Regions from separate parts of the [Pantoea] beijingensis genome, predicted to be linked through region 4. Evidence: predicted binding sites of a transcription regulator. Region 4 holds the regulator's gene; each other region holds the start of a gene.
The links. The regulator CRP, encoded in region 4, controls carbon source genes, mostly activating them, when cyclic AMP is high. The targets are predictions, from matches to a motif close to ATGTGANNNNNNTCACAT.
Positions count from the first base shown of each region.

Region 1: a site for CRP is predicted at 1,738-1,755, ahead of J1C60_RS00475 (PTS mannitol transporter subunit IICBA). Genes of this name have one in related genera too.
Region 2: a site for CRP is predicted at 1,683-1,700, ahead of J1C60_RS14235 (CdaR family transcriptional regulator). Genes of this name have one in related genera too.
Region 3: a site for CRP is predicted at 1,351-1,368, ahead of deoC (deoxyribose-phosphate aldolase). Genes of this name have one in related genera too.

Region 1 is NZ_CP071409.1:103,460-106,902, forward strand. It holds gene J1C60_RS00475 (PTS mannitol transporter subunit IICBA) at 1-1,549, opposite strand, end outside; gene J1C60_RS00480 (DUF3053 domain-containing protein) at 2,115-2,828, opposite strand; gene J1C60_RS00485 (hypothetical protein) at 3,432-3,443, shown strand, end outside.
Region 2 is NZ_CP071409.1:3,121,050-3,124,492, forward strand. It holds gene J1C60_RS14235 (CdaR family transcriptional regulator) at 430-1,587, opposite strand; gene degP (serine endoprotease DegP) at 1,855-3,288, opposite strand; gene dgt (dGTPase) at 3,426-3,443, opposite strand, start outside.
Region 3 is NZ_CP071409.1:3,325,284-3,328,726, forward strand. It holds gene deoA (thymidine phosphorylase) at 1-346, opposite strand, end outside; gene deoC (deoxyribose-phosphate aldolase) at 416-1,195, opposite strand; gene J1C60_RS15030 (TatD family hydrolase) at 1,589-2,359, opposite strand; gene J1C60_RS15035 (patatin-like phospholipase family protein) at 2,356-3,399, opposite strand.
Region 4 is NZ_CP071409.1:367,900-371,342, reverse strand. It holds gene J1C60_RS01575 (phosphoribulokinase) at 17-886, shown strand; gene J1C60_RS01570 (OsmC family protein) at 955-1,359, opposite strand; gene crp (cAMP-activated global transcriptional regulator CRP) at 1,758-2,390, shown strand; gene J1C60_RS01560 (YccS/YhfK family putative transporter) at 2,452-3,443, shown strand, end outside.

The DNA.
Region 1 (3,443 bases), 260 kb from region 4:
TGGCCTGCTCCTTTTCGGTGGCGTGTTGGCCAAGGAAAATATTGCTTGCCGTTAATTTAAACAGGTGATCCTGGCCGTCATCAAAACTGTCACCCAGTGCAGCGTCAACTTTCTGACGATTATCTGCGCTGCGGTTGGCTTCTACCAGACGCGCAGTGAGGTCGGTGTAAAGTCCGCTATCCAGAAAATTGCTCAGCGAAATATGCTGTGCGTGTGGTGCTTGACGCATCGCACGTTCAGTAAGGTCACGGTGTGTAATCACCAGGTCAACGTCACCGGGTAAGCTGTTGATCGCAGAGTTGGTGACGGAAATATTGCTAAGGCCAGCATCGTTGACTTTTTTACGCAGCACGCCAGCACCCATGGCACTGGAACCCATCCCGGCATCACAGGCCACAATGATTTTACGTACGTGGCTCAGATCGCTGTTCAGGCCGTCAGCCGTTTGGCCTGCCACAGGGCTCTGACCTTTTGCGGTTGCTTTCATATCCTGCATGCGGCGGGTTGCTGCTTCAATATCATCCTCATCTTTGACCTTGCTGGTTTTCAGCAGGATACAGGAGATGACAAAGGAGACGGCAAAGGCAGCGACGATAGCGGCAATGTTAGCGAAGTAAGCCCCTTTTGGCGTCATGGCCAGCACCGCCAGGATAGAGCCTGGCGAGGCCGGAGAAACCAGGCCGCCGTTTAACAGCGTCAGGGTAAAGACGCCGGTCATACCACCTAAAATTACCGCAATAATCAGACGTGGGCTCATCAGAACATAGGGGAAGTAAATCTCGTGGATGCCGCCCAGGAAGTGAATAATGGCAGCGCCACCCGCAGATTGCTTCGCATTACCGCGACCAAAGATCATATACGCGATCAGCACGCCTAAACCTGGACCTGGGTTAGCTTCGATCAGGAAGAAGATCGACTTACCGGCTTCACTCGCCTGTTGAATGCCCAGCGGAGAGAAGATACCGTGGTTTATCGCGTTATTGAGGAACAGGATTTTTGCCGGTTCGACAAAGATTGACGTTAGCGGTAACAGATTGTTCTGCACCATCAGGTTCACGCCAGCAGCGAGCAGGTGTGATAACCCTTCAACTAATGGACCAATGGCAAGGAAGGCGAGGATAGCCAACAACATACCGATGATTCCGGCAGAGAAGTTGTTAACCAGCATCTCAAAGCCGCTTTTGATTTTACCGTCAACCACACGGTCAAAAGACTTGATGGCCCAGCCGCCTAATGGCCCGGCAATCATGGAGCCAAGGAACATCGGCATGTCGGCACCCACGATAACCCCCATCGTGGTGATGGCACCCACTACGCCGCCACGATCGCCACCGACTAAACGGCCACCGGTAAAACCAATCAGTAACGGTAGCAGGTAGGTAATCATTGGACCAACCAGTTTTGCCATACTTTCGTTTGGCAGCCAACCGGTTGGAATGAACAGTGCTGTGATGATACCCCAGGCGATAAACGCCCCGATATTTGGCATCACCATGTTGCTCAGAAAGCGACCAAAGCTCTGAACTTTGACCTTCACTGATGAAGACATAAAACACACCCCTTATTGTTACGCGCTGACAAATAAGAGAGCGCGTTGATTTTTGTTTGCGATGTCACGGCGGGGAGCCGTCGATATGACTGTTGTACGCGGACTTTAGCATGCCAATATGACGCTGCGTAGTGAGGTGGTTTAGTGTGATTCATATCACACTATTGCGTGGCACTATGGGGGGTATTTAGTGACATTGATCACATAAAAATAGTGTAAAAAAACGACGCTGATTATTATTTGCGCTTAAACAAGGCCTAAATGTGATGTTAGTCACCTTTTCATCTTTCCTTTTTGTTATTGAAATGTGATGTGTGTCACAAAATATTTTTGGTTGAAAATGCGGCGAATCACAAATTGCCGATTTGGGGACGTCGTGAAATGATGCACTGTAATTTTCTTACGCGCTTTGTAGCAAAAACCACGCAGAATGAATAAGAGCCGATGACGTTCGGCTCTGTGATCGTTCGCGAAAATAACGCGTTTATCGGTCGGAAGTGCGTACGCTCAACCGCCGCCGTTATCAGTGGTCAACATGGCGGCGGATGACGTTACGATGGAAAGTTTAAAAACCGTTTTGCAGTGCGCGTTGCGCCTGAGCCAATGCATCACCCTTTGTCGAAAGATTGCTCATAATCGTATTGTACTGAGCGACCTGATCGCGCGTCTGGAATTGAATGCCGCCATTGTTAAAACTGACATTCGATCCCTGTTGCTGTAGATAATCACCGGCCTGGATAACATCCTGACTCAGCGATTGCAGCGCTGGAAGTAGGGGTGTCAGTGCATCTGCAGGTTGCGTTACCACGCGCGTATAAACGTTGTTATAGACCGATTGTAGATCTTCCGGCTGTTTAAGCGCAGCTTTACTGGTATCTGCCTGACTTTTGGCGCTTTGAATTTGCTGCGCCAGTACGTTCAATGAACCACTGGCCTGACGCAGGCTATCACGATGCGACAGATAATCCTGTGGCATACGGATTGCGTTAAGCTCATCAACAACCGGTTTTAATCCGGCCTCAACGGCTTTGTTAGCCTGCTGTGAGAATCCATACAGGATTGCATAATCACTGACGTAATTGCCAAATTTCTGCTTCTGATCTTCGCTGAGGCTGGGTAAATGTTCGCCGCTGCGCATCACGGTATTCTGCAGAAAATCAATAAAGGCTTTACGCTGATCCGGCTCTTTATCACCACAGCCGGTAAGCTGGAAAACCAGCAATAGTGCCGTCAATGGCACCCACAAACGTGTCCATACGCGGGAGATTCCTGCCGCCATAAATAAACTCCTGTCATTGAGAAGGCCTAACCACCTGAAAAAGCTTATCAACAGCACCGTTAGCTGCCGCTACAGGATAGTCTATTGCATTGGCTTATACTCGTCATATTTCACGTTGCAGGTGTCTCATGGGGTTGTGTGAGCGTTCCGATATTACTCAGTAAGTGAGTCTGTATGCCACAAATGACAGAGGTGTTTTTATTTCTTGACTCATACTTTTTATAAAAATGCCACTGCTGATGTTTCTTTCTTTGATTTATGTCAAATTTCACCGCTTTTGAAAATCCACAAGGACAAAGTAAGTAAAAGGAGCGCTAAAAACACTTACCGATTATCACTAAAAATTATGAGGCTATTTTTCGGGTATACTTCCTGCTGCGGGTGTATTGATTTTGCTTCTCATCTGCTTATGAAAAAATACTAATTAAACAATAGCTTACCATTTAAGTCTGTACCTACAGATTCCCCCGTCTTAATTTTTCCCTGCAAGCGTCTGGGTAATTCGTTGTGCAATATTTTCAGCGAAGAGAAATTGAGATGGATATTTAGATATTTCTGTAGCAGTCACTATACACAGTAAATAATTATTCCTGGAATATTAGAATGTTAGTTTTA
Region 2 (3,443 bases), 1.4 Mb from region 4:
GTAAGTAATTCGGGGGCTGAGCGCAGCCAACACCGCCACGCATCGTGAGATGAAGGGATACCCTAAAGATTTCAGCGTGTGGCAAGGCGGCAAGCCGAAGCCAGCCCGATGAGCTTACGCCGGTAAGTGATTCGGGGGGATGAGCGCAGCCAACACCGCCACGCATCGTGAGATGAAGGGATACCCGAAAGATTTCAGCCTGTGGCAAGGCGACAAGCCGAAGCCAGCCCGATGAGCTTACGCCGGTAAGTGATTCGGGGGGGCTGAGCGCAGCCAACACCGCCACGCGTTGTGAGATGAAGGGATACCCGAAAGATTTCAGCGTGTGGCAAGGCGGCAAGCCGAAGCCAGCCCGATGAGCTTACGCCGGTAAGTGATTCGGGGGGCTGAGCGCAGCCAACACCGCCACGCGTTGAAAGATGAAGGGGATCAGGGTTGGTCATCAAGCTGCAGTGCTACATACAACAACAGTCTGTCGTCAAAATTACCCAAATTAAGCCCCGTCAGCTCCGAGATTTTATTCAGCCGATATTCCAGCGTATTACGATGAATAAATAACGCCTTTGCAGTGGCTGATGGTTGCACATTGTGGCTGAACCACGCAATTAGCGTACGTCGCAGTAGGCCATTGCCGTCCATCGATTTCAATTTAGCGAGCGGACGTGATAATTCATTCGCCTGCCAGCCGCCGCGTAAGCTATCCAGCAGTACCGGCAGCACCAGATCCTGATAAAAATAGCTACGCTGCTCGGGCATACGCTGTTTTCCCACCGCCATCGTGGTATGCGCGGTACGATAAGAACGCGCAATACTTCCCGGTCCGGTAAAAAAGTTACCCAAGGCGATACGCATGCGTAAATGACCACTCTCTTTCATCCGTGAAAGCAGTTGCTCAACGCGGCGCTGATGATCGTCACGATCGTAGCGCCCGTGAGTATTAAGCGCAGGCTTCAGTACCACCATTTCAGTTAAAGAGACAATCGCGATCAGATTATCCCGCTCTGGAGTGGTCAGTAGTGTTTGTAGCTGCTGTAGCTCAGACATTGCGCTCTCCACGCCTAACTGTCCGCTATCCACTTCGACAACGGCAACGACACGCGGTTGGTTGAGATCGATCCCCAATCGCTGTGCCCATTCAGTTAGCGCGGGAGATAGTATTTCGCTACGAATTAAGTTCAATACCAGCTCTTCACGTAAGCGACTGTCCTGTGCCAGCATGTGGAGTAATCGCGCCTGCTCTAACATCATCTCAGCAGTCATACAGACCAGCTCGCCATAATGTCGCAATGACAGGGGATCCCCCGTTAGGCCAATCACCCCGACAATTTCGCCGTCGATTCGCAACGGCAGGTTTACCCCAGGACGTACGCCATGCAGATGCTTCGCCACCGCATCATCAATATCCACTACGCGCGCCTGTGATAAAACCAGTAACGCACCTTCGTGCAATTCACCGATACGTTCGCGGTCGCCGCTGCCTACAATACGACCTCGCGCATCCATCACATTGACATTGCTGTCGATAATTTTCATGGTGCGCGCAACAATGTCCTGAGCAAGACGGGTGTTCAGATGATAGTTGGGCATCAGTTACTCCTGCAAAACAGCGGACTCATCAGCATACGCCCGTGAATGCCTCTGGGCATGTGCAAATGCACAACACGCGATATCTACTCGTGAAAATGCGGGGAAAATCACAAATTTCCCAGTGATAGATGAAGGTTTTGAATACCGCAAAGCGCAAGATTGAACGCCTGAATAATCAGGGCCGTAACACGCTCTTAAGGCCTCAGGAGAAGACGAGATTGAAACGCAGGAAACGTGCCGGGAATGAACCCGGCACGGAGAAGCATATTACTGCATAACCAGATAAATTGAGCTATCACCACGCTGGATATTCAGTGCCAATACCGAAGGCTTCGTATCCAGAATCTTACGCAGCTCTCCCAGGTTAGCAACTGGCTGCTGATTGACGCCAAGGATCACGTCATCTTTCTTCAGACCAATACGCGCTGCAGCCGTGTTAGGTTTAACGCTATCAACCTTCACACCTTTCTGACCGCTAGCCACCACATTGCTGAGATCGGCCCCTTCAATACCGGTATAGATAGCACCAGAATCAACCTTTCCCTGTGCACTTTGCTGCAGTTCAACGTTCACCGTCAGCGGTTTACCATCACGGATAAGGCCCAACGCCATTTTCGTGCCAACAGGTAGCGTCCCAATCTGAGCCCTCAACGCTGAAAAACTGGAAATCGGTTTGTTATTAAGCGAAACGATCACATCGCCCGCTTTGATACCGGCCTTCGCTGCAGAAGACTGTGGTTGAACCTGGCTTACAAACGCTCCACGCTGTGCATCAACCTTCATCGCTTTGGCCAGCTCTGAGTTCAGCTCGGTCCCCATAATACCCAGTTCACCGCGCTTGACCTGGCCATATTCCACCATTTGCCCGGTCAGGTTTTTTACCATATTACTTGGGATCGCAAATCCGATACCAATATTGCCACCGTCCGGTGCAAGAATGGCCGTATTAATACCGATCAGCTCACCATTAAGGTTAACCAACGCGCCGCCGGAATTCCCCCGGTTAATCGCCGCATCAGTCTGTATAAAGTTTTCATAATTTTCGACGTTTAGCCCACTGCGGCCTAAAGCAGATACAATCCCGGACGTCACCGTTTCTCCCAGCCCATAGGGGTTGCCGATCGCTACGGTATAATCGCCGACGCGGAGATCGTCAGAGTCCGCAATCTTAATTGCCGTGAGGTTTTTAAAATCCTGCAACTGGATCAAGGCAATATCAGAGCGAGGATCTTTACCGATTACTTTCGCCTCATATTTGCTGCCGTCGCTGACCTGCACCTGGATTTTAGTCGCATTATCCACCACATGGTTATTGGTCACGACATAGCCTTTAGCAGCATCAATGACCACCCCCGAGCCCAGCGCACGGAATTTTTGCTGCTGGCTATCATCACCACCGCCCTGTCCAGCTCCACCCTGACATAAAGGGGAACTCTGGAAAGGTGATCCCTCCTGGCAGAAAGGAGAATTATCCCCAAAAAATTGTTGGAATTGCTGCGGTACACGCGATGTTTTGACTGTCGTACTGCCCTCTACGTTAATGCTGACAACAGATGGCATAACGTTCTCCAGCATCGGTGCCAGGCTTGGCAACTGCTGGTTTGAGGAAGAAGCTGTTTCAGCAGCCACGGCACTCACGGAACTCATCGCCATTCCCAGGCTCAGCGCAAGCGCACTCAATACTAGCGTTGTTTTTTTCATTCGTTGGTTTCTCGTATATGAACTATGATGCGGACCATTGCTGTGGTCGTAAGATGAGATTAAATTTTTAGCGCGAAGTTCATGCTAACGTTTTTATTAAAAGTAAAAATTTATACGCCGTCTTTACAAAACTCGGTTTATTCCACGGCCATCAA
Region 3 (3,443 bases), 1.2 Mb from region 4:
CACGGCCCGAAATCATCGGCACATAACCGCCGCAGGCCGCTACCATCGGCCCCAGCATTAACGATGTCACATCGCCTACGCCACCGGTGGAATGTTTATCAACAACGGGCCCGTTAAGATTGAGCGTTTGCCAGCTCAGCACTGAACCTGAATCGCGCATCGCCATGGTCAATGCCACACGTTCTGGTAGCGACATGTCGTGAAAATAGATGGTCATTGCCAACGCGGCAATTTGGCCTTCTGAAACACTATTGTCGCGTACGCCATTAATAAAGAAGCGGATTTCATCTTCATTCAGCGTCAGACCATCACGTTTCTTACGAATAATTTCTTGTGGCAAAAACAAGGTAACCCCCTGTTTACAGTGGAAATACGACTGTGCAATCGCTGGCAAGTTCGATCAGGTTGCAGCTTATCAGTACTGGCTGTCGCTGGTCGCACCATGATAACCCGCTGCGCTCAGCAGACTGGCGAGCAGGCTTGATGCGCCAAAGCGAAAATGACGAGCATCCGCCCAGTCGCTACCAAGTATATCGTCTGCCAATTTCAGGTAGATCGCCGCATCTTCAGCAGTGCGTACGCCGCCTGCAGGTTTAAAGCCAACATTGGCCTTCACGCCCTTGTCACGAATAACGCGCATCATGATCTCAGCAACTTCCGGCGTAGCGTTTACCGACACTTTACCCGTGGAGGTTTTGATAAAATCAGCGCCCGCATCAATAGCGATCTCAGAAGCCTGACGAATCAACTCAGCCTTTTGCAGCTCGCCAGTTTCAATAATCACTTTTAGCAGGACATTGGCTTCGGCACAGGCCGCTTTACACGCCTTAACCAGCACAAAGCCAGTCTGCGTATCGCCAGCAATAAGGGTGCGGTAAGGAAACACGACATCGACCTCATCCGCGCCATAGGCGATCGCCGCACGGGTTTCGGCCACGGCAATATCAATATCATCGTTGCCGTGAGGAAAATTGGTCACTGTCGCAATACGGATGTCCGGCGTGCCCTGCTCTGCTAACGTCTTACGAGCAATGGGGATGAAACGCGGGTAAATACAGATAGCGGCCGTACTCCCGGCGGGCGATTTGGCCTGATGACAGAGCGCAATCACTTTCTCCGCAGTGTCATCATCATTAAGCGTGGTCAGGTCCATCAGTTTTAGCGCACGCAGCGCCGCAGCGGTTACATCAGTCATAATGCTCTCCAGTAAACAGATTCAGCAAGTCCCGACACTCGGATACTTGCCATGAGGTCTTGGTTCCATGAAGAGGGTTAAAATCCATTTCACTGCGATAAGCGGCAGAGGCCCGCATTGATGTTAAGATTCTAACAGGCGGCATGCGATTATTAATGTGCTTAGAATCACATTTAAATAAGATAGCGCCACCTTCATATCAATATATATGTGACACATGTCACGTATATAAGCCATATCCTCTTCAGGTTATCGCGCGGACGTCAATTTCTCGCACAACCCTTGAATGTTATTATTTTAACACTTATGAGTAAAAATGACAGCAATAAAGGGTAGTACAGAAGGGAACACGTGGAATTCCGCAGGCTGATGGAGAAAAATACATTCCAAATGTTATAAATCAAACATTGCTTGTGAGTTTTTTCGCAAGGCTTCGGCAATGATTTCCGGTGCTTCCTGGCGTAATTCACACAGAGCTTGCCAGATTTGCTTAACACGTTCAGGACGATTGGGCTGTCCCTGAAATCCGTTTAATGGCATATCGGGCGCATCGGTTTCCAGCAGCAATGATGCCAGGGGTAAACGCGCAATCGTTTCGCGTGTTTTGCTGGCCCGGGGGTAAGTAATCGTACCGCCAACACCAATTGCATAGCCGGCTTTAACAAAAGCCTGCGCTTGCTGGAGGCTTCCGGCAAAGCCATGAACAACACCACCACGTGGCACGCGGATACGGCGAAGATGCATCACTAATTTGTCATGGGTACGACGTGAATGAAGGATCACCGGCAGTTGATAATCACGCGCCAGCATTAACTGAGCGTCCAGTAATGTCTGTTGTTTTGTGAAAAGCGGGTTTTCCATATAAAGATCAAGCCCGATTTCGCCAATTGCGACCAGCTTTCCCGTCCTCTGTTTCAGATGTTGCTCTAGCGTGGCCAGATCGGATTCCTGGTGAGTAGCAATCATGATCGGATGCAAGCCCAGCGCGGCATAAAGCGGTGGATAGTTATCCGCCAGCGACAGTACCGTATGGAAACGCGCAGCTTCCGTGGCCGGAACAATAATTTTCTCCACGCCAGCGTCGGCGGCCTGTTGAAGGCTTTCGCATTCTTGCCCCCGAAAAGGGGGAAAATCAAAGTGACAGTGCGTATCAATAAAATTCATGCCAAAGAATCCGTATCATAATCTGCATCATTTCCCGCGACGGGTTCATCCGGCTGAAGGGGGTCATTTGCGGCCCTATCGGGGGGCGTCATCACGGGATGGCGCTCGACCGCCGCACCATCATCCAGCCATTGACCGAGCGTCGCCAGAAAGTAGCGCCCACAACGGCGTCCCAAATGGTAATCATGATTTAGTGAAACCACGCGACTACCAAGGGCGCTGCTGGCCAACGGCTTCGGTGGGAAAATCTCAAGAATACGTAACTTGCCTGGCGGCTGTTCAATAAATTGCTGGATCTGGTGGTAACTTTTTTCATGCAACTGCAGCACGTTAACCATCGGCTGTAGTGAACTGTCACTCAGCCAGCGCTCCATACGTTTCAGCCATTGAGGCGTGTAATACATCTGTGAAGGCACTGTGCGAATGACCACAATAGTGTCCGCACCGCGCCGCGCCGCTTCACGTACCGGTATCGCATCTGTAATGCCGCCATCAAGATAGCTAATGCCGTTAAGTTCTACACCGGGTCGATAAAAACCGGGGATCGCGCTGGAGGCTTTAATAATATTCAGCCAGTTCTCTGCCGTGGGAGCGAAATAACCCGGTGAATAATCATCGCTACGGCAGGCGCACATATAGAACTCTTTACCGGCAAGAAAGTGTTTTTCTGCCATCGTCATCGCCAGTGGAAGCTCTTTTGATGTGATATCGACCAACCAGTCGAGATCGATCAAATGACCTCCACGAACAAAACGCAGGGGATCAAAGAAGAGTTTGTTGGTGGTGTAGCGAGTAATAACCCGTCGCGCATAGCCTGCCTGCCCACAAATAAAAGCCGAAAGATTTTGCGCCCCGGCAGAAGTGCCGAGCAAAAGCTGAAAAGGATTAAAATTGGCACGTTGAAATTCGTCCAGCACCCCTGCGGTAAAAATCCCACGCTGGCCGCCACCTTCGCAGACCAATGCAATTTTACCCGGTTTAAAAGGGGTTAACGCTAAAGGCTCAATATTGCCCAACGTGACAGGAATACGTGTGCCCAACGGCAAGATCCTCAGTATGATTATTTTCTGAGGATACATGCTCG
Region 4 (3,443 bases):
CTCAGGGAGTTCTATTATGTCATCCAGACACCCGGTTATTGCGGTCACGGGTTCAAGCGGCGCAGGAACCACGACGACCAGCCTCGCCTTCCGCAAAATCTTCCAGCAGCTTAATTTGCATGCAGCCGAACTGGAAGGTGATAGCTTTCATCGCTATACCCGTCCGGAAATGGATCTGGCAATCCGTAAAGCTCGTGATTTAGGGCGCCATATTAGCTATTTCGGACCGGAAGCAAACGACTTCGGGCTACTGGAAGAAACCTTTAGCGAATATGGCCGCAGTGGTCGCGGTAACTCACGTAAATATTTGCACACGTACGATGAAGCCGTGCCGTGGAATCAAGTGCCTGGCACCTTTACGCCGTGGCAACCGCTACCGGAACCCACTGATGTGCTGTTCTATGAAGGGCTGCACGGTGGCGTGGTAACCCAGCAGCACAATGTGGCGGAGAAAGTCGATCTGCTGGTGGGCGTAGTGCCGATCGTTAACCTGGAATGGATCCAGAAACTGGTTCGCGACACCAGCGAGCGCGGTCATTCGCGTGAGGCAGTAATGGATTCTGTCGTACGATCCATGGAAGATTATATCAATTACATCACGCCGCAGTTTTCACGAACCCACATTAACTTCCAGCGCGTGCCGACCGTCGATACCTCAAATCCCTTCGCCGCACGAGATATTCCCTCGTTGGATGAAAGCTTTGTGGTGATCCATTTCCGTGGGCTGGAGGACATTGATTTCCCTTACCTGCTGGCGATGATCCAGGGATCGTTCATTTCCCATATTAATACTCTGGTGGTACCGGGAGGCAAGATGGGGCTGGCGATGGAATTGATCATGGGGCCGCTGGTTAAGCGTCTGATTGAAGGGAAAAAAATTGAGTAACTCGTCAAGCCAGCCAAGGCTGGCAGGAACACTGCAGTGGCGGATCGCAATCCGCCCTGCGGGCTATATTACAGTTCGATGACTTCATAGCTGTGCGTGATCTCTACACCTTTACCCAGCATCAGCGACACCGAGCAATATTTTTCTATCGACAGGTCGACCGCGCGTGCCACCGCTTTATCATTCAATCCGGCGCCACTAACGATAAAATGCACATTAATGTGGGTAAAAAGACGCGGTGCCTCTTCGCGCCGCTCGGACGTCAATTTCACTTCACAGTCAGCCACGTCGTGGCGCCCTTTTTGCAGGATGGAAACCACGTCAATTGCACTGCATCCCCCCGCGGCCATTAATACCATCTCCATCGGACTGGGCGCTTTATCACCGGAATTACCATCCATCAGCACCTGATGCCCGGATGCAGATTCACCTAAAAAAGTCAGCCCTTCTACCCACTTTACACGCGCCTGCATAACATTCATCTCCTGATTCGTCCGGTTGACTTCAGACTACGCTTTACAAGAAAAAACGGCAACGCTATGCAATTCACTTCATGCTGAAGCGAGACAACAGGAGACACTTAGCGAAAGCTGTGCTACAAACGAAGTTGTAATATTTTGCCAACTCATATATACCCTGAAGAGCACGGGTAGCAGGATGGTGGTAAGCGGGTATACCCACATGTAAGACAACGCAGCCAAAAACTTGCAGTCCGAAGTATGACGGGTAATCAGTCCGGCGAAAGTGGGACAACATAATGAGCAGATGCCCGGATAAAATTCCTGATAGGAAAACGCTTGAATATTTCAACGCCTGGCAGGGAATACCCTCCCTGTATTTAGGGCACGATTACAATAGAGGATAACAGCGAATGGTTCTCGGCAAACCGCAAACAGACCCGACTCTCGAATGGTTCCTGTCACATTGCCATATTCACAAGTATCCATCCAAAAGTACGCTGATTCACCAAGGTGAAAAGGCGGAAACGCTCTACTACATCGTGAAGGGCTCTGTAGCAGTGCTGATTAAGGATGAAGAAGGCAAAGAGATGATCCTCTCTTATCTCAACCAGGGCGATTTCATTGGCGAGCTTGGCCTCTTTGAAGAAGGCCAGGAACGTAGTGCTTGGGTTCGGGCCAAAACAGCCTGTGAAGTGGCTGAAATTTCTTACAAAAAATTCCGTCAGCTGATTCAGGTCAATCCTGATATTCTGATGCGTCTCTCTTCCCAAATGGCGCGTCGCCTGCAGGTCACCTCAGAAAAAGTAGGTAATTTAGCTTTCCTTGACGTGACGGGGCGTATTGCGCAAACGCTGCTCAATCTGGCTAAACAACCGGATGCCATGACGCATCCAGACGGTATGCAGATCAAAATCACCCGTCAGGAGATTGGTCAAATCGTCGGCTGCTCGCGTGAAACCGTCGGCCGTATCCTGAAAATGCTGGAAGATCAAAACCTGATTTCCGCACACGGCAAAACGATTGTTGTATACGGCACACGTTAATTCATCCCGACCCACGGCGTGATGTTGCTATCACGCCGTTTTTTTATATTGCGATAACCTGATGTGGCGGAGAATCATTTATCACCCTGAAATAAACTATGCGCTGCGCCAGACGCTAGTGCTGTGTTTACCGGTGGCCATTGGCTGGCTGCTTGGCGATCTCCAAAAAGGACTGCTCTTCTCGTTAGTCCCCGCCTGCTGCAATATTGCCGGGCTCGATACGCCACACAAACGCTTTTTTAAGCGGCTGATTATCGGCGGTGGCTTATTTGCTCTCAGTAGTTTTCTGATCCAGTGGATGACGCAACACCAGCTCCCTTTGCCTGCAATCCTGTTTGCTATGGCCATGCTGCTGGGTGTGACCGGAGAAATTAGCCCGTTACATGCACGGCTTCTCCCCGCGTCCTTGATTGCCGGAATTTTTACGCTCAGCCTTATTGGCCACATGGCGGTATGGGAGCCTCCCCTGCTCTATATACTCGGTACAATCTGGTATGGCGCATTTAACTGGTTCTGGTTTTGGCTGTGGAAAGAGCAACCAATGCGCGAAACGATCAGCCTGCTCTATCGTGAACTGGCCGACTACTGTGAAGCAAAATATAGCTTGCTAACACAGCTCACCGACCCTGAAAAAGCACTACCACCTCTGTTAGTACGACAGCAGAGAGCGGTGGACCTGATCACCATCTGCTATCAGCAGATGCATATGCTGGCGGCAAACCGCCACAGCAGTCATAAGCGACTGACGCGTGCATTTCAAGTGGCACTCGATCTGCAGGAGCATATTGCCGTCAGCCTGTCGCTACCGGATGAGGTGCAAAAACTGGTTGAACGCAGCCATGCTGAAGCGGTGATTCGCTGGAATGCACAGGCGATAGCGGCCCGGCTTCGTACGCTAGCCGATGATATTCTTTACCATCGGCTACCCGAGCGCTTTAGTATGGATAAGCAGCTGCAGGCACTGGAGAAAATCGCACGACAGAACAGTGAAAACCCAGTCGGCAATTTTTGTTATTACCACTTCAGTCGCATCGCGCGCGTGCTGCGCACCCA